Regions from separate parts of the Arthrobacter sp. PGP41 genome, predicted to be linked through region 1. Evidence: predicted binding sites of a transcription regulator. Region 1 holds the regulator's gene; each other region holds the start of a gene.
The links. The regulator HrcA, encoded in region 1, represses chaperone genes, less so after heat shock. The targets are predictions, from matches to a motif close to TTNGCACTCGNNNNNNNCGAGTGCNAA.

Region 1 (7,889 bases):
GCCGGCGCCACCGGAGGCCCCTGCAATGCCTAGCACTCTTCCCCTCGGCGACCCGGCGCCGTCGGACGGTCTCCTGCCTTCGCAGGCAGCCGACGGTGCTGCGGGCCGGGCGTTCGGACTTTACGTCCACATTCCGTTCTGCGCCGTCCGCTGCGGCTATTGCGACTTCAACACCTATACCGCCACGGAGCTCGGCGGCGGCGCCTCGCAGGACGCCTATGCCGCAACCGCCGCCTCCGAAGTGTCCCTGGCAGCCAAGGTTCTGGCGGAATCAGGGCTTCCTGCGCGCCCGCTCAGCACGGTGTTTTTTGGCGGCGGCACACCAACCCTGCTTCCCGCCGGGGACCTCGCCCTGATCCTGCGGCGCGCCATAGGAGAGTGGGGAATCGAGGACGGCGCCGAGGTCACCACGGAGGCGAACCCGGACTCCGTCACACCTGAATCACTTGCCATCCTGAAGGAAGCCGGCTTCACCCGAGTCTCCTTCGGCATGCAGTCTGCAGTGCCGCACGTCCTCAAAGTGCTTGACCGGACCCACACCCCCAGCCGTGTCCCGCAGGTTGTGCAGTGGGCCCGGGACGCCGGACTGGCTGTGAGCCTGGACCTCATCTACGGCACGCCGGGGGAGTCCCTGGACGACTGGCGGTACTCCCTGGAGACGGCGCTGTCGTATCAGCCGGACCACATCAGCGCCTACGCGCTGATCATCGAGGAGGGCACCAAGCTCGCCGCCCAGATCCGCCGTGGCGAAGTTCCAGGGATCGACGACGACGACCACGCCGACAAGTACGAGCTCGCCGACGACCTCATCACCAAAGCAGGCCTGGGCTGGTACGAGGTCAGCAACTGGGCCCGCACGCCGGAGCAGGCGTGCCGCCACAACCTCGCTTACTGGCGCGGTGACGACTGGTGGGGGATCGGGCCCGGCGCCCACTCGCATGTGGGCGGCGTGCGGTGGTGGAACGTCAAACACCCCACGGCCTACGCCGGACGCCTCGCGCAGGGTGTGTCACCGGCGGCCGGCAGGGAAACCCTGGACCAGGAGACCCGGGGCGTCGAGCGTGTGATGCTCGAGGCCCGCCTCCAGTCCGGCCTCGAAGTGTCGTCGCTGGGCCCGGAAGGACGGCATGAGGTTGCCGGGCTGATCGCGGACGGCCTGGTGGATCCTGCTGCCGCTTTCAGGGGCAGGCTGGTCCTCACCCTCAAAGGCAGGCTGCTGGCAGACGCGGTGGTCCGCCGGGTCCTGCCGGCCTGACCGCACCAAGCAACGCGGGGCCACTTCCCGCCCGATATCCTTGCCGGATTGGGACGGAAGTGACCCCGTGTTGTTCGTGACGGTTACTTGATCCAGCGCAGGTTGTACTGATAGCGGTGCGGCTGGCCACGGTTGACATGGATGCCGGCCGCCACCGAAAAGCAGGTGAGCGCAATCCAGATGAGGGTGGCAATAACGGCGAAGACGTTGCCGATCACGGGGACGAAGACCACCAGGATGTTCGCCACCAGGGCAGCAATGGTGGGCGGGAGGCTGAAGTTCAGGGCTTCCTTGGATTCCTGCGCCGTGAAGGGGCCGCGGTCCCGGAAGATCAGGTAGATCAGCAGCGACGGAACGCAGCCCAGGATGCCCCCGAAGTGCGCCATGGTGGCCCATTGCCGGTCTTCGCTGGCCGTCAGGGGCAGCGCATTCGCGGGAACGCCGTGGTACTCCGAACGGCCCTGGCCGCCCGGGCTGTCCCTGTGATCGCGTGCGTTTTCTGCCACAGTCTGTTCCTTCTGAAGTGCAATGGTGCCGGCTAAGAAAGCTTATTGGGTGTGCCGGGCCTGCAATGTTGCAGGATCCGCAATACCAAGAATACTTGGTACCGGCCCCATATCCGGCCCGGAATGCTTACGCCGGGGCAGAGCCGTCCTTCAGGGCACGGTGAGGAAGTCGATGACTTCCTCGACCCTGCCCAGCAGGGAAGCTTCCAGGTCCGCGTACGAGCGGACGGCGCCGAGCAGTTTCTGCCAGCCAAGCCCGATGTCTTCCTTTGTGGCATGGGGCCAGCCGAACGCTGCGAGGATCCCGGTCTTCCAGTCCTGCCCGCGCGGCACTACCGGCCACTGCTCAATGCCCAGGACGGCGGGCCGGATGGCCTGCCACACGTCCACGTAAGGGTGGCCCACAATCAGGACGTTCCCCGCAGCACCCGGCGAGGCCATGACGGCGTCCGCAATGCGGGATTCCTTGGAATCCGGCACCAGGTGGTCCACCAGGACGCCCAGGCGCCTGCCCGGTCCCGGCCTGAACTCTGCAACTGCCGCCGCCAGGTCATCAATGCCGTGCAGGGGTTCGACGACGATGCCTTCCACGCGCAGGTCGTCTCCCCAGACCTTTTCCACCAGTTCGGCGTCGTGCTTTCCTTCCACCCAGATGCGGCTGGCCTTGGCCACCTGTGCCCGGTGGCCGGCCACCCGGACGGACCCGGAGGCGGTCCGGCCGGGTCCGGCAACGGCACCGGCGGCCTGCCGCGGGGCCGGGGGCAGGAGCTTAATGGCCTGGCCTTCGAGGAGGAACCCGAAACCAAGCCGGAAGGACCGGGACTTTCCGCGCCTGTCCTCCAGGGCGACCACGTGCATGCCGCCGGATTTTTCCACCCGGGTCACGGCGCCCACCCAGCCGGACTGGACATCCTCAAGCACCATTCCCCGTTCAACGGGAACCTCGGGCAGTTCAGTTTTTGCGGGAGCGGACAAGTCGCGTGGGCCCCAGTTCTGGTACTGCATGGTTTCACTCCGCCTAGCGTTCGGTCACAGGTCCGGATTTTCGCCCGGAGCGGTACCAATGCTAGCAACGGCGGGAGTCATAATAGACTGTTAGCACTGAGGCATGTCGAGTGCTAACCCTTGAGGTGGCACAGCGCGGGCGGCGCGTCCGCCCGAACCCTGGATGGAGGTGGAGTATGAGCGAGCCACGCAAACTTGAAGTGCTGCGTGCAATCGTGGAGGACTACGTCCATTCCCGGGAACCCGTGGGTTCCAAGGCCCTGGTGGAGCGGCACCATCTCGGTGTGTCCAGCGCAACGATCAGGAACGATATGGCCGCCCTGGAGGAAGAGGGCCTGATCACCGCTCCGCACACCAGCGCCGGGCGTATCCCCACTGACAAGGGTTACCGGCTCTTCGTGGACCAGATCTCGGCCGTCAAACCCCTGTCCCAGGCTGAGCGCAGGGCCATCCAGTCGCTGCTGGAAGGGTCTGACGACCTGGACGACGTCCTTGACCGCACGGTCCGCCTGTTGTCGCAGCTGACCAACCAGGTTGCCGTGGTCCAGTATCCGCACCTGAGCCGGGCACTGGTCCGCCATATCGAGTTCGTCCTCCTCGCACCGCGTAAGGTGCTGGTGGTGCTGATCGCGAACAGCGGCAAAGTGGAACAGCGCGTTATCGACGTCGGCCAGGACCTGGGGGACGACGCCCTCGCCACCCTGAGGGCACGGTTCCTTGGCTCCCTTGCCGGCACTCCGCTGAGCCAGCTCGCGCAGTCCCTGCCGGCAGTGGTGGCCACCGCCGGCCCGGGGCAAGGGCAGGCGGCCCAGGCCCTCGCCGTCGGCCTCGAGGGCCTGGCCCAGAGCAGCCGGGAGGACCGCATGGTCATGGCGGGCACCGCCAACCTTGCGCGGTCCAACGTGGACTTTCCGCTCAGCATCGGACCGGTCCTGGAAGCGCTTGAGGAACAGGTGGTCATGCTGCGCCTGCTAAGCGAAATGGCGCAGGACCATCGCGGGGTGGCCGTCAGCATCGGCCGCGAGAATCCCTACGACGGCCTGGCCGAGGCCTCCGTCGTTGCCACAGGGTACGGACCGGACCACGTTGCGAAAATTGGTGTCCTGGGACCAACCAGGATGGATTATCCCACCACCATGGCCGCAGTCAGGGCCGTTGCCCGCTACCTTTCGCGGATCCTGGGACCCTGACGTTTTCCCGTCCCCGGGCATGCAGAGCATTTTCCGCAGTCCAACTGCAGGCAGTACAACAAGGAAGAGATACAAACTTTGAGCAGCCACTACGACGTCCTTGGAGTCTCACCGGAGGCCACGGGAGAAGAGATCAAGAAGGCCTACCGCAAACTGGCGCGCACCCTTCACCCGGACGTCAACCCCGGTGAAGACGCGTCGGACCGCTTCAAGGCCGTGACCCACGCCTACGAGGTTCTGTCGGACCCGCAGAAGCGCCGTGTCTACGACACCACCGGCAACGAGAACGGCACGGACAACGGCTTCGGCGGAGGCGGCTACGCGGGCCAGGGATTCGCGTTCCAGGACATTTTCGACACGTTCTTCGGCGCCGGCGGAACAACCGGCCCGGCTTCCCGCGTCAGGCGCGGCCAGGACGCGCTCATCAGTGTCCGCATCGAACTCCGCGACGCTGTCTTCGGCGTCAACAAGAAACTCGAAGTGGACACGGCCGTCACGTGCCCCACCTGCGAAGGTTCCTGCTGCCGGCCGGGAACCCATCCGGAACGCTGCGACATCTGCGGCGGCAGCGGCCAGGTCCAGCGGGCCGTGCGCTCCATCCTGGGACAGGTCATGACCGCCGCCCCGTGCGGTACCTGCGAGGGCTTCGGCACCGTCATCAAGGACCCCTGCAATGAATGCAGCGGCCAGGGACGCGTCCGCAGCCGCCGTTCGCTGACCATCAAGGTTCCCGCCGGCGTAGCCACCGGAACCCGCATCCAGCTCTCCGGCCAGGGCGAAGCAGGTCCGGCCGGCGGCCCTGCCGGCGACCTCTACGTCGAGATCCGCGTGAACAACGACGCCACCTATGTCCGTGATAACGACGACCTCCACGCAACCCTGCACATTCCCATGACCGCTGCCGCACTGGGCACCGAGGTGAGCCTGGAAACGTTCGACGGACCGCAGGAAATCGACGTCAAGCCCGGCACCCAGTCCGGCGAGATCATCACACTTCGCGGACTTGGCGTGACCCACCTTCGCGGGTACGGGCGCGGCGACCTGAAAGTGCACCTCCAAGTCGAGACTCCAGCCAAGCTCGACGCCGCGCAGGAGGACCTCCTGCGTCAGCTTGCCAAGATGCGCGGCGAGCAGATCACTGAGGGCAAGCTTGCAGCCAGCGGGGGCATGTTCGCCAAGCTCCGGGACCGGCTCGGTAACCTGTAGCGGTGAGCAATCCGGTCTTTTTCACCCCTCCCGGTTCCCTTGACCAACTGGTGGCGGGAGACGTCTTTGTCCTGGATGGGCCGGAGGCGCGGCACGCCGTCACAGTGAAGCGGCTTGCCCCCGGCGAGTCCGTTGACATCGTGGACGGCGCCGGGACCCGTATGAGCGGAAAGGTGGTTGCGGCCTCCTCCTCCGGGCTGGGTGTTGAGTGTGCTTCCCTTGCTGTTGAGCCGCAACCGGGGACCAGGCTGGTGCTGGTACAGGCACTGGCGAAGGGCGACCGCGACGAACTTGCCATCGAGACGGCAACTGAACTCGGGATTGACGCCGTCATACCCTGGCAGTCCGAACGGTCCATCGTCCGGTGGAAAGGCGACCGGGCCGCGAAAGCCCACGCCAAATGGCAGTCCGTGGTCACGGCAGCAGCGAAGCAGGCGCGCCGCGCGTGGGTTCCCGAGGTGCGGCCCGCCGTCGACACCGCCGCGCTGGCCGCCCTCGTGGAGGCTGCAGGGCTTGCCGTGATCCTGCATGAAGACGCGGTTCGCCCCTTGCGGACCGTGCTGGAAGCATGGCAGCGCGGCGGAACCTCAACGGAGCCCCGCGAAGTCCTCCTGATCGTTGGGCCGGAAGGCGGAATCAGTCCTCGGGAAGTAACCCGGCTGTGCGGCAAAGGTGCCGTCACGGCCCTGCTGGGGCACCATGTGCTGCGCTCATCCACCGCCGGCCCCGCCGCCGTCGTGCTTGCCAGCGACGTCCTGGGCCGCTGGGCGGCGCATAGTGCCGAACCTGCGGGTTGAGCAGGGCGCTAACGCTGCAGGGTGCAGGCTAGCGGACTTTGAAAGCCCGCGAGTCCTCGTTCTGGTCCGGCTGCCCGTCCGCGCCGGCCTGGGCCACGCGCAACTCGTAGTCGCCGGCAGGCAGCGTGAGGGCCAGCGTAAAGACCCCTCCCTGACCGGGCTGGGCGGACGCTGTTGTTTCACCGGTGAGGAACGGTGCCTTGCTGCCATCCTGCTCCGCCCGCTGGATCTGCCAGCGCAGCTTGCTGCCGGCCAGGGTGCTGCGGCCAGTGATCTTCACGCTTCCGTCGGCAATTTCCACATTTTCCTGCGGATCGATGATCCAGACGGGCGCCACCATGCCCGCGCCCCTCGTCATAAGGTCACCCAGCTGGACGTGGTCGAAAGCAACGTAGTCCGTGTGCCCATCCACCAGGATCCGCACCCGGATCTGCTGCCCGGAATCGATGAGTCCGGAGCTGGCCGCAGCGGCCGTGGCCGTATAGACAAGCTGCTGGACGGCACGGGCCGCCATGTCGGCGTCGAGGTTGCTGTTGAACGCGTCCTCGGACACGTCCACCGTAATAACGTCTTTGCCGGAAATCGAGGTGGCCAGCTTGCTGGGATTCTGCCAGGGGGTGAAGAAGTCCGGGTCAAGCGGCTTATCCTTCATCATCGCCCGGAGGGCACGCGTCACGGGGTTTTCCTGCTCCGGCACGTCCCGGAACTCCCGGTAGAGGAATACGTTGCTGCCGGTGCGGCCAATCCAGTACACCGGCGCCTTGTTGGAGGACTGCGTGGTTTCAAGCGGGGCGCTGGTGGATGGCGCGGTGCCGGTGGCGGCAGGTCCGGAGTTCAGGAGGCCGGTGGGTGCAGGATTCGGCTCGGCCAGGCACCCAGCCAGGAGCGGGCCCACTGCCAGGACCACCGCGAGGACCGCAGGGCGCGCACGGCCCCGGCGTCGTCCTGCCCTCAGGGGCGCAGCAGATTCCGGCACGTTCGGTTGCCTGTCCTTTCGCGAATGGGCCGCTTCCGGGCGGCGGTATTCCAGCAATGAAGCTTGATTTCCAGCATGGCACAGGGCTGGGGGCAGAACGGCCCTGCCGTGGTCCCCGGGGCCAACTGCAACGGGAACGATATGAGGCCGATATGAAGTTGATACCTAATGACGCACCCTCCCGCGCCAAAGGATCACCTTGGGCCGGTCCGTGGCTGCTTGCCCCATCCGGTGTTGCCGCCGTACTGGCGTAAGATGGAGGGACCGCTTGGGCAAGGCGCGCCGGATGCGGTGGCCGGCCCTGCGGTGGACATTATTTCGGACTTTGAGGGGAACACGGGCCTGCGGGCCGTCACCATGACTGAATCAGCGAATGGAAAGCGCCGGCTCAACACAGGCGAAGGCGCTGCGGGGGAATTTCCCCATTCCCTGCCCGGCAGCCGTACCGAGGTTGTCCTTTTCGACAACTCCGACCAAATGGTCCAGTCCCTGGGCAGCCACGATGAGGCGCTGCGCTTCATCGAGGAACAGTTCCCGCACGTCAATTTCCATGTCCGCGGAAATGAACTCTCCATCACTGGTCCTGCCAGCGACGTGCCCCGCATCATGCGGCTCCTCGACGAGGTCCGCGGCCTGGTGGCCCGCGGCACGGTCATCAGTCCGGCTGTCCTTCAGCAGCTCGTGGCGCTCCTGCGGACCCAGTCACTGCAGAACCCCGTGGATGTTCTGACCCACGACATCCTTTCCAGCCGGGGGAGGACAATCCGCCCCAAGACGCTGAACCAGAAGACCTACGTCGACGCCATTGACGACAACACCGTGATCTTCGGCATCGGTCCGGCCGGAACAGGGAAAACTTACCTGGCCATGGCAAAGGCAGTGCAGGCGCTTCAGCAGAAAGAGGTCAGCCGGATCATCCTGACGCGCCCTGCAGTTGAAGCAGGGGAGCGGCTG
Region 2 (7,889 bases), 710 kb from region 1:
GAGTCAAGGATAGGTCAGCAGCGTGTGCCCCATGTCATCAATCCGGGCTGCTAGCGGCCAGTCCGTGCGCGTACTGGGAGCGGCCGCGGTCCAGCACGACCCGGGGCCGCCCATTACCTCCAGGGGCGCCCGGCCCGCCGCCACCTTCCAGCCCTTCTACCGCGGTCCGCCACGCGTGGTCACCAGCAGATCGCCGACCTGGCAGTCCAGGACGTCGCAGATCGCGGTCAAAGTGGAGAACCGGATGGCCTTGGCCCGGTCGTTCTTGAGCACCGACAGGTTCACCAGGCTCACGCCGACCTGCCTGCTGAGCTCGGTCAGGGTCATCCCGCGCGCTTCCAGGAGCTCATCGAGCAGGCAGTGGATGTCGGAGGAAGCGTCGGCAGGCATCAGACCAGGCCTTCCGTGTCCTTCTGGAGCCGGCGGCCGTACTCGAAGACGCCGGCGACAAGGACGAGGACCAGTCCTGCCATCAGCGCCGCCAAGTCGAAATGGCCGACGAAGATGAGACCTTCCTCCGCGCTCCGCCGGCTGGCACCTATCAGCTCCGCCAGACGGCCGCGGGCGACCTGGTCAAGAATTTGCCCGATAATGGAGGCCGCGGCCAGCACCGCTCCACAGGCGCCGATGATCCGCACCGAAGCTGCGGTGAACAGGATCGAACTGCGAAGCCGGTAGCCCAGCAGAAACAGGAGCGCCAGGACAGTGAGAATGCCAAGCTGGTTCAGGGCGGCAGCCCAGGACAGCAGCGCCGCCTCCCCGGGAGGAAGAGCCTGGAGGGTGGCCTGCAGCGCCGTGTAATGGCCGGTGACCCCGGCCTCAAGCCCACTGGCGGTCAGACTGTCGGTCGCAATGGGAAGCTCCAAGGTCGTCGGACCGGTGAAGTACCCGGCGGTCCCGGCAACAGTTCCTGCCGTGGTGGCTACTGCAGCAACCGCCGACGCAACCATAATGAAGAGAGCGTCAAGTCTGGAAACGATCGGCTTGCCACCTTTGCGCCGACTGTCCGTGTTTTGTTTTATCCCCACTGGTTCCCCCCAAATAGTTATCGACTGCCGTTAATAACGACAGTCGATAACGTAACCGGAGTTGAGCATCTCGTCAACGCGTTTTCTCACAGCGGCCCGCGTTTTCTCACGTCAAAGCTGCCGCACCAAGGCTCGGGGAGCCGTAACCGATGGCCTTCGCTTCCTCACGGATCGAGCCCAGGATCGGGTCTGCACCGTTGGCCTAACGTCAGGCCCCAAAGTGTTACGAATGTGCTTATTCTGGGCTATCGAACCCTCGTGGAGGCCCGGACTTTGTGGAGCTAAGGAGATTCGAACTCCTGACCTCTTCGATGCGAACGAAGCGCTCTACCAACTGAGCTATAGCCCCGGAACCCTCCGCCCCTGCAGGTGCGGCACCGGTGACCCTAGGCTACAAATTTTCCGGGCAGAAGCCAAACCGCCATGCCGAACCCGGTTCACGGGAAACTGTCTGCCCTGGTGGGCACTTGTCGGGTCAGGCGCGGCGGCGCTGCAGGACGTCGTCGAGATTACTGAGGGCGCTCTGCGCCTTGGAAAGCTGGGGGCCGTCAGCGGCGGCAGCACCCGAAGGCGGCGCGGCGGCAGCACCTTGCTTTAGGGACGGCTTGCCAACAGCCTTCGGCAACTCGGGGAGCTCCAGAGGCTCGGGGGCAGGGCGCTCGGCCTTGGCTGCCTCAACATAGACGGGCTTGGGAACCTCTACGGGCTCCCACGTGGCGGACGCCGGGGCAGCGGCCGCTGCGCCGGCTGCTGCGGCACTCGGATCGCCCGCGGCCACCGCGACGGCAAGTGCAGCCTCGCGCAGTTCCATTGCCGTCAGCGGCTTTACCCTTGGCTGGTGCGCCTCGGCGTCGAAAAGCGGGTTGTCCGGCTTTGCCGGCGCTGCTTCCGGCTTCGGCGGAACCTTGCCGGCGGCCTTGGACTGCCGGGGCGGTGCTGTCATCGCGGACCGGAAGGCTGCGTTAACCTTGGCCCTCCTGTCCCGGACAGCCAGCCAGCGCAGCAGGACCACGGATCCGGTGGTAAGTCCGACGCACGTCAGCGGAAGGAACGGAGCGGCCAGCCCGAAAAGGAGGAGCGCTCCGGAAACGAATGCGGTGGCCAACGACAGCAGCCCGATGAGGGCGATTGCCGTCCGGCCGTAGCGTATGCGGAACTTGGCCCCGGCCGGTGAGCCGGCAGCAGCGGTCCCGGGTCCGGCGCTCTTCCTGGTGTCCATGGCGTTCTCCTGCTGGGCGGCGACGTTCATAACCAAAGCGGCTGGCGGTTCCGGTGCTTCATCGGCTGCGGTGTCTGCCAGGAAATCGCCGGCGGGCTGGAACTGGTGCCTGCGGTTCCGGAGGACGTAGGGCGCAACCCACACAATCCAGAGCACAACGGCAACCACAAGGATCACTGAGCTGCTAAGGGGGAAGTCCACATTCAAAACCGTATGAGCATCCGGCCCGCTGCGGCAGCATTGGCTGCGGTGTGTCGTGGCGCAACCGCCAATTCACTGGATTTATGACCGCTGTGAGGCCAGCCACGGCCGGAGGAGACCCTCCGGGACCTCTTCCGACGTCAAGGCAAACGAGCGGTGGTCGGCCCATTCACCGTTGATGTGGAGGTACCGCGGCCTATAGCCTTCGTCCCGGAACCCGAGTTTCTCCACCACACGGAGGCTGGGTCCGTTCTCTGGCCGGATGTTGATTTCCATCCTGTGCAGGCCCAAGGTTTTGAAGCAATGGTCCGTCACCATGGCGACGGCGGTGGGCGCGATGCCGCGGCCCGCGCAGGCCTGGTCCACCCAGTAGCCGAGGGTCGCCATCATGGCCGAGCCCCAGACGATCGACGAAACGGTCAGCTGGCCAATAATGGGTGGCCTGACACTGCCGGGCCGCCGCTCGGTGATGAGGAAGGGCAAAGCGGTTGCCTGGGACGCCTGCGCCTTCAATGACCGGACCATATGCCGGTAGTCCGGCAGGCCGCCGGAAGGATCCGGGTTGGACGCTTCCCACGGCGCCAGCCACTGGCTGTTGCGGGACCTGACTTCGGTCCATTCCTTCTTGTCCCGGTACCGGATGGGCCGCAGGACCAGATCCCCGCACTCCAGGGTCACGGGCCAGATGGGACCAGGGCGCATGGCGCTACTTGGAAAGGCTGGCGGTGAAGCCGGGCAGCCACTCCCGCAGGCCGGGGCCGAGGTCCTCGCTGTCAATGGCCAGCTGGACGCAGGCCTTGAGGTAGCTGAGCTTGTCCCCGGTGTCGTACCGCCGCCCCCGGAACACGACGCCGTAGACACCGTGCCCTTCGCCGTCACCGGTTGCCAGTTCCTGGAGAGCGTCTGTCAGTTGGATTTCGCCGCCCCGTCCAGGACCGGTGCGCTCGAGGACGCCAAAAACGGCCGGGTGGAGTACGTAACGGCCAATCAGCGCCAGGTTGGAGGGCGCTTCCTCCGGAGTCGGCTTCTCCACGAGGCGGTTGACCCGCACGTATGACTCGCCGTCGATCGGTTCGATGTCAGCGCAGCCGTAGGCGCTGATCTGCGACGGTTCCACTTCGATGAGCGCCACGACGGACCCGCCGGTTTTGGCCTGAACATCAATCATGGTGCCGAGCAGTTCGTCCCGGGCATCGATGAGGTCATCGCCCAGCAGCACGGCGAAGGCTTCATCGCCAACGTGCTGCTTCGCCCGAAGTACGGCATGGCCCAGTCCGTGCGGGTCCCCCTGCCGGACGTAGTGGATGTCGCCCAGGTTGCTTGCCGCCTGGATGGAAGCGAGCTTCTCGGTATCCCCCTTGCCTTCAAGGGTGGACTCAAGTGACGGCACACGGTCGAAGTGGTCTTCCAGCGCCCGCTTGTTCCGCCCGGTGATCATCAGGACATCGTTGAGGCCGACGTGCACGGCTTCCTCAACCACGTACTGGATGGCAGGCTTGTCCACGACGGGAAGCATTTCCTTGGGCATCGCCTTGGTTGCCGGCAGGAACCGGGTGCCAAGTCCGGCGGCAGGAATGACGGCTTTGCGCACTCTCGGATTACTGGTAGTCACCGGACTAATCTAACGTCAGCGTCAAGCATTCAGTAATCAGGGGATGGCGGGCAACGCCCATTACTGACAGACGGAACAGGCAACAACGCGCCGGCCCGGTCACCGGCCGGCGCCGTGCGGCAGCTACGGAGGAAGAATGACGTTCGAGGATACAAAGGCAGCCAAGGACGATATACGCGCTGCCCATCGCCGCCGTCGGGCTTTGCTGACGCTCCAGGAGCGGCAGGATGCCGGGGAAGCCTTGGCGAAGCACGGGGCAGCGTGGGCCGATTCGGTAACCCAGGGGAAGGCAGCGACGGTCTGCGCCTACCTCGGCGTCGGGGCGGAACCGCCCACGCTGCCTCTGATCGCGGCCCTCCACGACGCCGGCCACAAAGTCCTGCTTCCCGTCTGCGAGCCGGGGCGGGAGCTGAAGTGGGTCTTTTGGGCGCCGGGCGTCGACCTGGTGAGGAGCAGGTTTGCCCCCATCCTGGAGCCTGTGGGGGCACGGCATGAAATTGAGGTGGCCGGGGAAGCTGCCGCGCTCTTTATTCCTGCCACCGCAGTTGACCTCGCCGGCAGCAGGGTAGGCCAGGGCGGCGGTTACTACGACAAGTTCCTGGGCCACCTCGAATCAGCCGGGAAGCATATTCCGCTGGCCGCGGTGATCTACGACGGGGAACTGCTGCCCGCGGGCAGGATTCCGGTAGAGGCATTCGATCGGCCCGTGCCCGGCGTCGTGCTTCCCTCCGGGTTCCGGAGCCTGCGGGACACCCCCTGACCGGGGACGTGCCCGCCCGCGAGGATGGTAGAATTAGCACTCAGGCCCTGCGACTGCTAATGGACATCCATCCGGATAATCCTGCGGCCGTCCGGGACCTCTCGTTTGCCCAAGAGGAGGAGCACCAGTGCCAACGTATGCGTACGCCTGCAAGGATTGCGGCCATGCCTTTGACATCGTCCAGTCGTTCTCGGACGGCTCTCTGACGTCCTGCCCCGAATGCCAGGGTACCCTGCGCAAAAAGTTCAACAGCGTGGGCGTCGTCTTCAAGGGTTCCGGCTTCTACCGCACCGACTCACGGGACGCCAAGGGCAGCACGGTTTCTGCCGCTTCCGGGGCGCCGGCAGCAACGCCTGCGGCCGCACCTGCTGCTCCGGCTCCGGCTGCCGCCGCTAGCTGATCCACGTTCCTCCGACCAGGCGGTTGCCTGTCAGCCGGGCCGCGTTGTCCACATAGCGGCAGGCGCACCTGCCGCGGCGGCCGTTGGCGCCTCTAGCGTAGGCACATGCCCGCGCACGGACAGCAACGCCAGGTTATATCAAGCGCCTCGTACAGACCTGGACTCCCCGGGGCCTCACACCGCAGCGGCCCCCACGGCAGGAGCCGCGGCGCCGGCCGCAACGCAAGCCGCCGCCCGCCGGCCCGCTTTGCCTCCTGGCTGGGCCGCAACAGGCGGCTGGCGGCCGCGCTGCTTCTTTGCGCCGCAGCCGCCATCACGGTCCAGCAACTTACGCCGGCGCCGGTCTACACCGTGTCTGCGCTCGCCGCCGCCCGCGACCTTCCCGCAGGCACAGCAATGGCAGCCGCGGACCTCGCCTCTGTCCAGGTACCGCCCGGAATGCTGTCCGACGGGTTCCTCAATCAACCGGGCGAGGCGGCCGGGAAGCAACTTGCGGCCCCGCTGCGCAGGGGGCAGCTGCTCACGGATGCCCAACTGCTCGGTCCGGGGCTACTTGCCGGAACTCCCCCAGGGTCAGCGGCTGTTCCCCTTCGCATGGCGGATCCGTCATCCATCCAGCTCGTCTCACCGGGCCAGCTCGTGAACGTGGTGCTGACGGCAGCCATCGGCTACGACCAGCAGGGGCCGCCGGAGGTCCTGGCTTCAGGGGTTCCGGTGCTGTGGACTTCGGGTCAAGGCGGGCAAGGCGGCCAGTGGCTGGGCACGGCGGAGACGGACGGGCTCATAGTGGTGGCAGCCAACGCAGAACAGGCTGCCCGGCTCGCCGGATCCTCCACCCGGGGGAAACTGTTCTTCGTCCTGGTCGGACCGTAGCCTTGGGGGGCGACAGCGTGGTCGGCGCCGAGCCACGGCGCCAGCCACTTCCGCAGGGGCAGGGCTCTTGCCCCGCTGCTAGCCTCCTCAGCCCCAGTGGGGAGGCTTCTGTTCCTTCAGCCACGAATCGTGGTCGTCGTCTTCGCGGTCGCCCCAGCCCCGGGGTTCGTCTTCGGCTGCCTTGTTTGGCAGGGCGGGAGTGCCAGGCAGCGCGCCCGCGCCCGCCTGGCCGGTGTCCGAAGAGTCGTTCTTCTCGTGGTCCGGGGCCATCGCACCCGCCTCCTTGCTGTCCAGGCCTTCGGCCTCTGCTGGTTCATGGTCCGATGCTGCGTGCCGGGACGCGGCGTCGATTCCGTTGAGCGCCTGGTCCACGTCGTCGTCCAGGAAGGCGATGGATGTGGCTGTCCGCCCGGAGAGTGCGTTCTTTTCGAGGCCCAGGTATCCTGCGATGCGGTCGGCGCAGGCGGACGGATCCGTGAACACCTCGATGGTCCACAGGGGCATGTAGCGCCAGCCAAGGCGCTCCAGCAGTTGCGGGCGCAACCGGCTCCGCTCCCGAACGCTCAGGGCGCGGTACTGTTCGGTGCCATCGGATTCAATCGCCACCGGCCAGGGGAGGTCGGCGTCCTCCTGGCCCATGGTGTTCAGCGGATCCGCGGCGGCCACCACGTCAATGGCGCCGTCATACTGGTGCCACACCCGGGCGCCGCGGGCGCGCAGGCGGTCTCCGAGGTCGGCCACCAGCGGATCGGCTCCAAGGGCCTGCTCGCTGGCCGCGGCCCGCGAGGCCGGAGTTCCGAGGTCCGTGTTTCCCGCAATTTCACGGTCAAGGAGCGCGTACAGGTCCACGGCGCCGTGCGTCAGCCTGGTGTGGTCCAGGTCCTCGGGCCGGAAGCAGGTGAGAACGTGCATCGACCTGCGGGCGCGGGTCATGGCCAGGGCGAACTTCTCCCGGCCGCCCTCGGCGGAGAGTGGCCCGAAGTTGTGCAGTGCGCGCCCGTGCGGTGTGCGGCCAAAGCCGGGCGAGAAGATGACATGGTCGCGCACCAGCCCTTGGGCCCGTTCAAGATCCACAACCCGGAAGGACTCGGGACCGGCTCCGAAGAAGCCCGCCAGGGCCGGGTAGTTGGGCAGTTGGAGCCGGATGGATTCCCCGATCCTGGCCGCATGGCGGAGGCTTGCCGTAACCACGGCCAGCGAGGTACGCGGGCGCAGCCGGGCGTGCTCGAAGACCAGCTGGACCACCCGGTTGACTTCCGCCACCACCGATTCCACGCCCTCGTGGCCCGCACTGGGCAACCCGGTGCCGTCCGGCAGGTACTCCACCAGCAACGACCGGTCCAGTCCCGTGGCGGACTGCCCCTCGGGGAGCCGGCGGAGGCCGCCGTCGTAAAAGTTCTTGCTCAGCTGGAGCACGAGGTCCTCGTCCACCGCCCGGTAGACGAAGTTGAGCCGCCACACCGGAAGTACCCTGGACAAGGCAGCGAAGGCGCTCTCCACCCGCTGGTGCGCCGATTCGCCGGCCGCCAGGCGCTCGACGCCGACGGTGAACGTGCGGGGGCTGGCGATGCGGGAGTCGCCGAAGGCAATGACCTGCCCGGCGCGGGCGATGGACGGCAGCACGGCCTGGAGCGACGTCGCTTCGGCATCCAGGATGACCACCGCGTCAAAGCGCTGCTCCGCCGGCAGCAGGCCGGTCATGAGATAGGGGCTGACGGACCAGACCGGAACCAGCGTGCCGATCAGTTCAGGCGCCTGCGCCGTCAGCGACGGCAGGGACACCCTGCCGTCCTTGA
Region 3 (7,889 bases), 1.2 Mb from region 1:
CCTCGGCCCTCTGGCGGCCGGGAACGTTTGACGACGCCGGGCAGTACCAGCCGGCGCGCATCTACCGGAAAATTTCCCGCGGACCGCAACTGGACATCTTCTGCCTGGACATGCGGACCTTCAAGTCGCCCAACACCGACGGGAAGGAACCGTACGCCACGGCCATCCTGGGCCAGGAGCAGGTGGATTGGCTGATCCGCGAGGTTTCACGCTCCAAGGCCACGTGGAAGGTCATCGCAGCGGACATGCCCGTGGGCGTCATCGTGGGTGACGGCCCGGTGAACCAGGAAAGCGTTTCAAACCGCGACGACGGCGCTCCCCTGGGCCGTGAGCTCGAGATCGCCGGGGTGCTGAGCGCCTTCAAGCACAACCGGGTTAAGAACGTGGTGTGGCTGACCGCCGACGTGCATTACTGCGCGGCCCACCACTACTCCCCCGAGCGTGCGGCCTTCACTGATTTCGACCCCTTCTGGGAATTCGTGGCCGGGCCGATTGCGGCGGGTTCGTTCGGCCCGAACAAGATGGACGGCACGTTCGGGCCCGAGGTGGTGTTCTCCAAGGCCGGCCGCTTCCCGGGCGAATCGCCCCGTAACGGTGAGAACCAGTTCTTCGGGCATGTCCAGCTGGATTCCGAAGTCTTCACGGTGAGCCTGCGCAACGCCAACGGCGCTACGGTGTTCTCGAAGGTGCTGACCCCGGAGCGGTAGCTTTCGGACTTTCGCTCCGGATTCGGACATGCGCTGCGTGGGCCCGGGCAGCGCATGTCCGAACCCGCAGCGGATTTGGTTACCGGAGGTCCGGGAAAGACGCAGGGTGCTCACGCGGTTGCCCCGAAGGCCGTTTGGCCGCTTTCACCGCTCTCGGCCAGGTGGCTGCTGACCTCCTGCAGCGTGCTGCTGACCATGTCTTCGTTCTGTTTCCGCTGGCGCAGTTCGTAGGCCAGGGCCTTCAGGTATTCCTCTGACGACATTTAGTGAGCCTTCTTTTCGTCTAGCAGGTTCTTGATGAGCGCTGTGAATTGGGTCCAGTCCCTGGCCGACTCGTGCAGCCGCTGCCGCCCTTCCGAGGTGAGGGAGTAGAACTTCTTTCCGGGGCCGTTGTCCCCTTCCCGCCACACCGAACTGACGAATCCGTCCGTATCGAGCCGGTTCAGGGCGGGGTAGAGCGTCCCGCCGCTGAGCCCGTCAAAACCGGAGGACCGGAGAACTTGGATGACGCGGTAACCATAGGCACCTAGCGCCGGTTATTTTGGACTCCCGCTGGGTACGCCGCTGGTAGTGTTCCTGCATTCGGAACGGCACGCAGACGGGGTGATTCTCTTGAACGACGACGGGCTGACAGAGGCTGTACAGGAAGCCGGGGCGGTGGAACTGCTGCTGATCCGGCACGGCGAGAGCGAAGGCAACGTTGCCGCCACCGAAGCCCGGGAGGCGGGGGCGGCGGTCATCGCCGTGCCGGCCCGTGACGCCGACGTGAACCTGTCCGACATTGGGCAGGAGCAGGCCAAGGCCCTGGGTGCGGCTTTGGCCCGGATCGCCGAGGAGTTCCGGCCGGACGCCGTGGTTTCCTCGCCCTATGCCCGTGCCCGGCAAACGGCGGAAATCGCCGTGGAGGTGGCCGGCTGGCCCGTGAAGGTGCGCACCGATGAGCGGCTCCGGGACCGCGAATTGGGCATCCTGGACCGGCTCACCCGGCTGGGCGTGGAGCAGCGTTTCCCGGATGAGGTGGAACGCCGCGAATGGCTGGGCAAGCTGTACTACCGGCCGCCGGGCGGGGAATCCTGGGCGGACGTGGCCCTCCGGCTGCGCTCCGTCCTGGCGGAACTGAACAATCTTGGCACCGGGCACCGGGTAATGCTGGTGTGCCACGACGCCGTGATCATGCTCTTCCGGTACGTGCTTGAAGGGCTGAGTGAAGCAGAACTCCTGGACCTGGCGGCCACCACCTCGGTGCTGAACGCCTCCCTGACCCGCTATGTGCGGCCCTCCGGCGCCGGCCCGTGGACGCTCGAAAGCTTTAATGTGGCGGACCACCTGACCGAGCAGGGCGTTGCCGTGACCGAACATGCCGGGGACGCCAGTGTCCACCCGCGGTGAAGCGTCCGGGGCCGGAGCCAGGCAGCCAGCCCTGGTGACGCCGTCGCTCCTGCGCGATTGGCCGCTGCCCGCCGCCGGCGAGGACAAGTACTCCCGCGGATCGGTTTTGGTGATCGGCGGAGCCCGGGCGACCCCCGGTGCCGCACTGCTCTCCGGCGCCGCCGCCCTTCGGGCCGGCGCCGGGAAACTCACCCTGGCCGTCGCGGAATCGGTGGCTGTCCAGCTGGGCGTCGCGCTGCCGGAGTGCGGGGCGGTGGGGCTGCCGGAAACCCCTGGCGGGTCCGTAACGGCCGAGGGCCTGGACCGCATCGCCCCGTACCTGGACGGGGCAGATGCCGTGCTGGTGGGCCCGGGCCTCGATGACCTGGACTTGGCCGAGGAACTGCTCCGGGCCCTGCTCGGGCGGGAGGCCGCCCCAGGGAAAGGGAACGACGGCGGAGGTCCCGCCGTCGTCCTCGATGCCTACGCTTTGGGTGCTTTGGCCAACGTGGAGGACCAGTCCGGTCCGTGGAAGGGGCGCCTGATCCTGACGCCCAATCCCAAGGAGGCTGGGATCCTGCTTGGCCGTGAGCCGGGGGACCTGCCGGCTGATGTTGCCGAGATTGCCGAACGGTACCGGGCGGTGGTGAGCTGCCAGGGCCTGATCGCGAGGCCGCTAGGTGATGCGCCGGAAGAGGCGGAGCTCTGGAAAATCACCACGGGATACGGCGGGCTGGGGACCTCAGGCAGCGGAGATGTGCTGGCCGGTGCCATCGCCGGCCTTCGCGCCCGGGGAACCAGCGAAGCGCAGGCTGCGTGCTGGGGCACGCATCTCCATGCGGCTGCCGCGGACAGGCTTGCCAGCCGGCTGGGACCCCTGGGCTTCCTGGCGCGCGAACTCGCGGACGAGCTGCCCGCGCTGATGCTGGAACTCAACACCTGACCCCTCCGGGTTGAAGGCAACGCGGGGTCACTTACGGTCCATCCGACGTGGTTTTTTGGGCGGTAAGTGACCCCGCGTTGCCTTCTCCGGGCATGAGACGGCCCCCGGCCGAAGCCGGGGGCCGCCATACCGGGAAGTGCGGGTGTAGGCTGCCGGTGCGCTTTAAGCGCTGTGGCGTGCATACTGTGCAATCCGCCCTAAAGGCAGTCAGTAGATCCCCGACTTTCCGATCCTGTGTTGAAACTAGGCGGCAATCTCTTGCTTGGCCCCCTTCGTCTCGATTTCAATCTTGCGCGGCTTGGCCTTTTCGGCGACAGGAATCCGCAGCGTCAGGACACCGGCGTCGTATGAAGCCTTCACGTTGTCGGTGTCCAGGGTGTCCCCGAGGATCAGCTGGCGGCTGAACACGCCGCGCGGCCGCTCGGAGGCGATCAACTCGGTGTCCTTGCCTGCAGGGTCGGGGCGCTCGGCCCGTACCGTCAGGACATTCCGTTCCACATCCAGATCCACAGAATCCAGTGCGACGCCGGGCAGATCAAAGGCGACGACAAATTCCTGGTCCTCCCGCCACGCGTCCATCGGCATCGCTGCCGGGCGCGCCGCCGTGCCGAGGACCTGCTGGGCCAGCCTGTCCAACTCGCGGAACGGATCAGTTCGCATCAACATGGCTTCCCTCCTCGTAAGAGACGGTCCAACACTTTTCGTATCAGCCGATCTGTATTGACTGATATAGATTTTTTAGCACTGGGAGTTCAGGTCTGCAAGGGGTTCCGAGGGGGATTTTCGAAGTTTTTTGCGCCCTGGCGGGACATGGTTGAGGGGCCCTTCGCTGCACGCGAAATGGCCCCTCACATGCTCGGTTGTCAGCTCCGGGTCGGGTCCGGCCGAAGCGGTGCGGGACCTGGGTCCGGCACCGGCAGCGGGCCCGGGGGTTCCGGTGCAGGGAACGGATTGGGAGCCGGCGGACCGGGATGGGTTGGATCTGGCTGGTCCGGGCCTGGTTCCGGCGGAAACGGCTCGGGCTCGTGCACTGGCGGGATGGTCATGTGACGTTCCCCTCTCACGTTTGATGGACGTGCCTTGGCGTGAACAGGATACGCCCGCCGCCTCAAGCCCACTAGGCCGGCGGCCCGCCGGCCCCTCAGCCCGGGACGGCACCCACCGGTCGAAACCAGGCGCGCAACTGGCGCAGCGCACCAGCGACAGCGCGCCCCGCCGTCGGACGCCCTTACTCCCCCGCGGAGGCGGCGATCCCCCGGTAGCGAACGGCCGGATAATTGTCGGCGGGGATCTATATATTGAAGGAATGACCCAGACTCCGCTGCGGGACTCCGCCACCACTGCCGCTCCCACACCGCCGGTTGCCAAGAAGATCCCGTCCGAACGTGTCCACCACGGGGACGTTTTCGTGGACAACTACGAGTGGCTGCGGGACAAGGAATCCGCCGAAGTGGTGGAGCACCTGAAGGCCGAGAACGCGTACCAGGAGGCGGTCACCGCACACCAGGAACCATTGCGCGAGGCCATCTTCCAGGAGATCAAGGGCCGCACCCAGGAAACCGACCTCTCCGTGCCGCACCGCAAGGACGGGTGGTGGTACTTCAGTCGCTCCGTGGAGGGCAAGGAGTACGGCATCCAGTGCCGGGTCCGGGCCGCGGACACCGGGGACAACGTTGCCGACTGGACGCCGCCCGCGGTGCAGCCCGGCGTCGAAATCCCCGGCGAGGAAGTCCTGCTGGACGGCAACGTGGAGGCGGAGGGCAAGCCGTTCTTCTCGGTGGGCGGCTCGGCCGTGACCGTGGACGGGACCCTCTACGCCTATGCCGTGGACAACTCGGGGGATGAGCGCTTCACCCTCCGCATCAAGGACCTCCGCACCGGCGGGCTGTTGCCGGACGTCATCGAGAACGTCTTCTACGGCGTCGCTTTCTCCCCCGACGGCACCCGGATTTTCTACACCGTGGTGGATGACTCGTGGCGCCCGTACCAGGTGAAGGCGCACGTCCTGGGCACGCCTGTTGCCGATGATGTGGTCATCTACCAGGAGGACGACGCCGCCATGTGGCTGGGCTTCGAGCTCTCAGCTGACCGGCGCCACCTCGTGCTGGGCATCGGCTGCTCGGAGTACAGCGAAACCCGCCTGCTCCGCTTTGACGATCCCGCCCAGGAGCTCACCACCGTGATCTCGCGGAACGACCGCGTGCTCTATGAGGCCGAGCCGTTCCTGCTTGCCGGGCCGGACGGCGAAAAAGAGGAGCGCATCCTCCTGACGCACAACCGCGGTGCGGTCAACTCCATGGTCTCCCTGGCGGACCCGGCCGCGCTCGCCAAGCCGCTGGCAGAGCAGGCCTGGGTCACCGTCGTCGAACATTCCGACGACGTCCGCATCAACGGCGCGGGCGTCACCTCCACGCACCTGGTCGTTTCCATCCGCAAGGACACCATCGAGCGCGTGCAGTTCATCGGGCTGGCAGGGCTGGGCACGCCCGCCCAGGAAGAACCCGTGGAGCCGGCCTTCGATGAGGAGCTCTACACCGCGGGCGTGGGCGGGTCCGACTACGAGGCCCCGGTCATCCGGCTGGGCTACACGTCCTACTTCACGCCGTCACGCGTGTACGACTTCGTGCTGCCCACGCCGGAGCAGCCCGCGGGTGAGCTGCTGCTGCGCAAGGAAAGCCCGGTCCTGGGCGGCTACGACGGCAGCGACTACGTCGCCACCCGGGAATGGGCAGACGCCGCGGACGGCACCAGGATTCCGCTCTCCGTACTGCGGCACAAGGCCGTGAAGCAGGATTCGACGGCGGCTGGCCTGGTGTATGGGTACGGCTCCTATGAGCTGAGCATGGATCCTGGCTTCGGGATCGCGCGGCTGTCGCTGCTGGACCGCGGCGTGGTGTTCGTGATCGCCCACATCCGCGGCGGCGGGGAGCTGGGCCGGCACTGGTACGAGGACGGCAAGAAACTCACCAAGAAGAACACGTTCACCGACTTCATCGACGCCACAGACTGGCTGGCCGGTTCCGGCTGGGTGGATCCTGCCCGGATCGCCGCCCTGGGCGGTTCGGCCGGCGGCCTGCTGATGGGGGCCGTGGCGAACATGGCGCCGGAAAAGTATGCAGTGATCGTGGCGCAGGTGCCGTTCGTGGACCCGCTGACCAGCATCCTCGATCCCGAGCTGCCGCTGTCCGCCCTGGAGTGGGAGGAGTGGGGCAACCCCATCACCGATCCCGCGGCCTACGCCTACATGAAGTCATACTCCCCCTACGAGAACGTCAGGGAGGCGGCGTATCCCAAGATCGCCGCCGTCACGTCCTTCAACGACACCCGCGTCCTGTACGTGGAACCGGCCAAATGGGTGCAGGAACTGCGGAACAAGACCACCGGCGCCGAGCCGATTGTCATGAAGATCGAGATGGACGGCGGGCACGGCGGTGCGTCCGGCCGCTATGTGCAGTGGCGCGAACGGGCCTGGGACTATGCCTTCATCGCCGATTCCCTCGCCGCCACCGAGCTGCTGCCCGGCGCCGGGCTGAAGTAGGACGAAAGCGACGCAGCTCAGGACTGTGGATGCTCCGCCAGCCACTCGGCCAGCGTTTCGAGATTGGCGCGGACCGTCCGCCCCTGGGCCCGTTCCACCAGCGGGTCGGCCAGCTTGCCAAAGATGCCGCCCAGGCCGGACGCGGCTTCGATCCGCTCGGTAACGCGGGTGCCGCCGTCGGCTGGTTCGAGCGTGATGATAATGGTGAAGTCCAGTTTGCCCTCGACGGAACGGGACACCATGCGCCGGGGCGGATCAAACTCGGTGATTTCGGCGGTCCAGTCGAACTGCCGCCCCATGACCTTGCTGGTTCCGCGGCCACGGGAACCCACGCCCAGCGGGCCGTCACCGATCTGCTCGGAGGCGAGGACCGAGGAATCATAGACGGCGATGTTTTCGAATTTCGACAGGAAGTCAAAGACCTCCTGCGGTGGCCGGGGGATGACGACGGTTTCTTCCACAACAGGCATTGGATTCTCCTTGGACAGGGGCCTGATGCCGGCCCGGCTCGGCCGGCAGGTAGGCACAGCGCCAGCTTGGCCCGACGGCGTGGGGCTGTCAAGGCGTAGCGGAAAGCTCCCCTCATGGTCCGTCCGGCGCTCCGATAATGCCCTTTTTGAGCCCCCGGAACGGCGTTTTTGGAGCATTCAATGGGGGTTCCCGGGGAAGCATGCACGCACCCCTTTTATTTCTCCATCCGCTTTTCTTAACGCTCGATTTTAGTAAGGTAAGGCTGTACTAATAAGATCGTCGGATGACCACGCAGCTTGATTTCGCGCGGGTTTCTTTCGCTGCCGATCTTGCGCGCTACGGAAACCGGCCTGCCATCCTCGCCGACGGGCTGACGCTGACCTACCGGGAGCTCGCCGACCGCGTCGACAGTTTTTCCCGGAAGCTGGGCGCCGAACGGCGCCTTATCGCCCTTGCGGCGTCCAACGACGTCGAATCGCTGGTGGCGTACCTCGCCGCCCTCGCGTCCGGTCACCCGCTGATCCTCCTCCCGGAGGACAAGCCGGCGGCCCTCGAATCCCTCGTGGCGGCCTACGACCCCGACGTTGTGGTCCGCTCCGCGAATGGCGAGTGCGTCCTCGACGAACGCCGGCCCGGTACCCGGCACACCCTGCATCCGGACCTTGCCCTCCTCCTCAGCACGTCCGGCTCCACGGGCTCCCCCAAACTGGTCCGCCTGTCCCACGCCAACCTGCAGGCCAACGCCGAGTCCATCGCAACCTATCTTCGGATCACGCCCGGGGACCGGGCCGCCACCACCTTGCCGATGTCCTACTGCTACGGCCTCTCGGTCATCAACAGCCACCTGCTGCGCGGCGCGGGC

Region 2: the regulator HrcA is predicted to act here: its motif matches at 4,854-4,880, upstream of C3B78_RS13745 (FmdB family zinc ribbon protein).
Region 3: the regulator HrcA is predicted to act here: its motif matches at 3,757-3,783, upstream of C3B78_RS15885 (Hsp20/alpha crystallin family protein).

What each region holds. Positions count from the first base shown of each region.
Region 1 covers NZ_CP026514.1:2,305,387-2,313,275, reverse strand. The annotation lists gene hemW (radical SAM family heme chaperone HemW) at 26-1,255, shown strand; gene C3B78_RS10515 (DUF4870 domain-containing protein) at 1,339-1,761, opposite strand; gene C3B78_RS10510 (DUF3097 domain-containing protein) at 1,912-2,766, opposite strand; gene hrcA (heat-inducible transcriptional repressor HrcA) at 2,943-3,956, shown strand; gene dnaJ (molecular chaperone DnaJ) at 4,035-5,162, shown strand; gene C3B78_RS10495 (16S rRNA (uracil(1498)-N(3))-methyltransferase) at 5,165-5,959, shown strand; gene C3B78_RS10490 (GerMN domain-containing protein) at 5,988-6,935, opposite strand; gene C3B78_RS10485 (PhoH family protein) at 7,293-7,889, shown strand, end outside.
Region 2 covers NZ_CP026514.1:3,012,364-3,020,252, forward strand. The annotation lists gene C3B78_RS13710 (helix-turn-helix domain-containing protein) at 157-390, opposite strand; gene C3B78_RS13715 (hypothetical protein) at 390-950, opposite strand; tRNA gene C3B78_RS13720 (tRNA-Ala) at 1,305-1,377, opposite strand; gene C3B78_RS13725 (hypothetical protein) at 1,504-2,424, opposite strand; gene C3B78_RS13730 (GNAT family N-acetyltransferase) at 2,530-3,150, opposite strand; gene galU (UTP--glucose-1-phosphate uridylyltransferase GalU) at 3,155-4,060, opposite strand; gene C3B78_RS13740 (5-formyltetrahydrofolate cyclo-ligase) at 4,197-4,820, shown strand; gene C3B78_RS13745 (FmdB family zinc ribbon protein) at 4,948-5,220, shown strand; gene C3B78_RS13750 (RcpC/CpaB family pilus assembly protein) at 5,479-6,093, shown strand; gene C3B78_RS13755 (DUF4011 domain-containing protein) at 6,181-7,889, opposite strand, start outside.
Region 3 covers NZ_CP026514.1:3,461,165-3,469,053, forward strand. The annotation lists gene C3B78_RS15865 (alkaline phosphatase D family protein) at 1-707, shown strand, start outside; gene C3B78_RS19765 (hypothetical protein) at 818-970, opposite strand; partial or broken gene C3B78_RS15870 (PadR family transcriptional regulator) at 971-1,219, opposite strand; gene C3B78_RS15875 (histidine phosphatase family protein) at 1,311-2,096, shown strand; gene C3B78_RS15880 (NAD(P)H-hydrate dehydratase) at 2,080-3,018, shown strand; gene C3B78_RS15885 (Hsp20/alpha crystallin family protein) at 3,262-3,684, opposite strand; gene C3B78_RS15895 (S9 family peptidase) at 4,325-6,556, shown strand; gene C3B78_RS15900 (SRPBCC family protein) at 6,574-7,026, opposite strand; gene C3B78_RS15905 (AMP-binding protein) at 7,311-7,889, shown strand, end outside.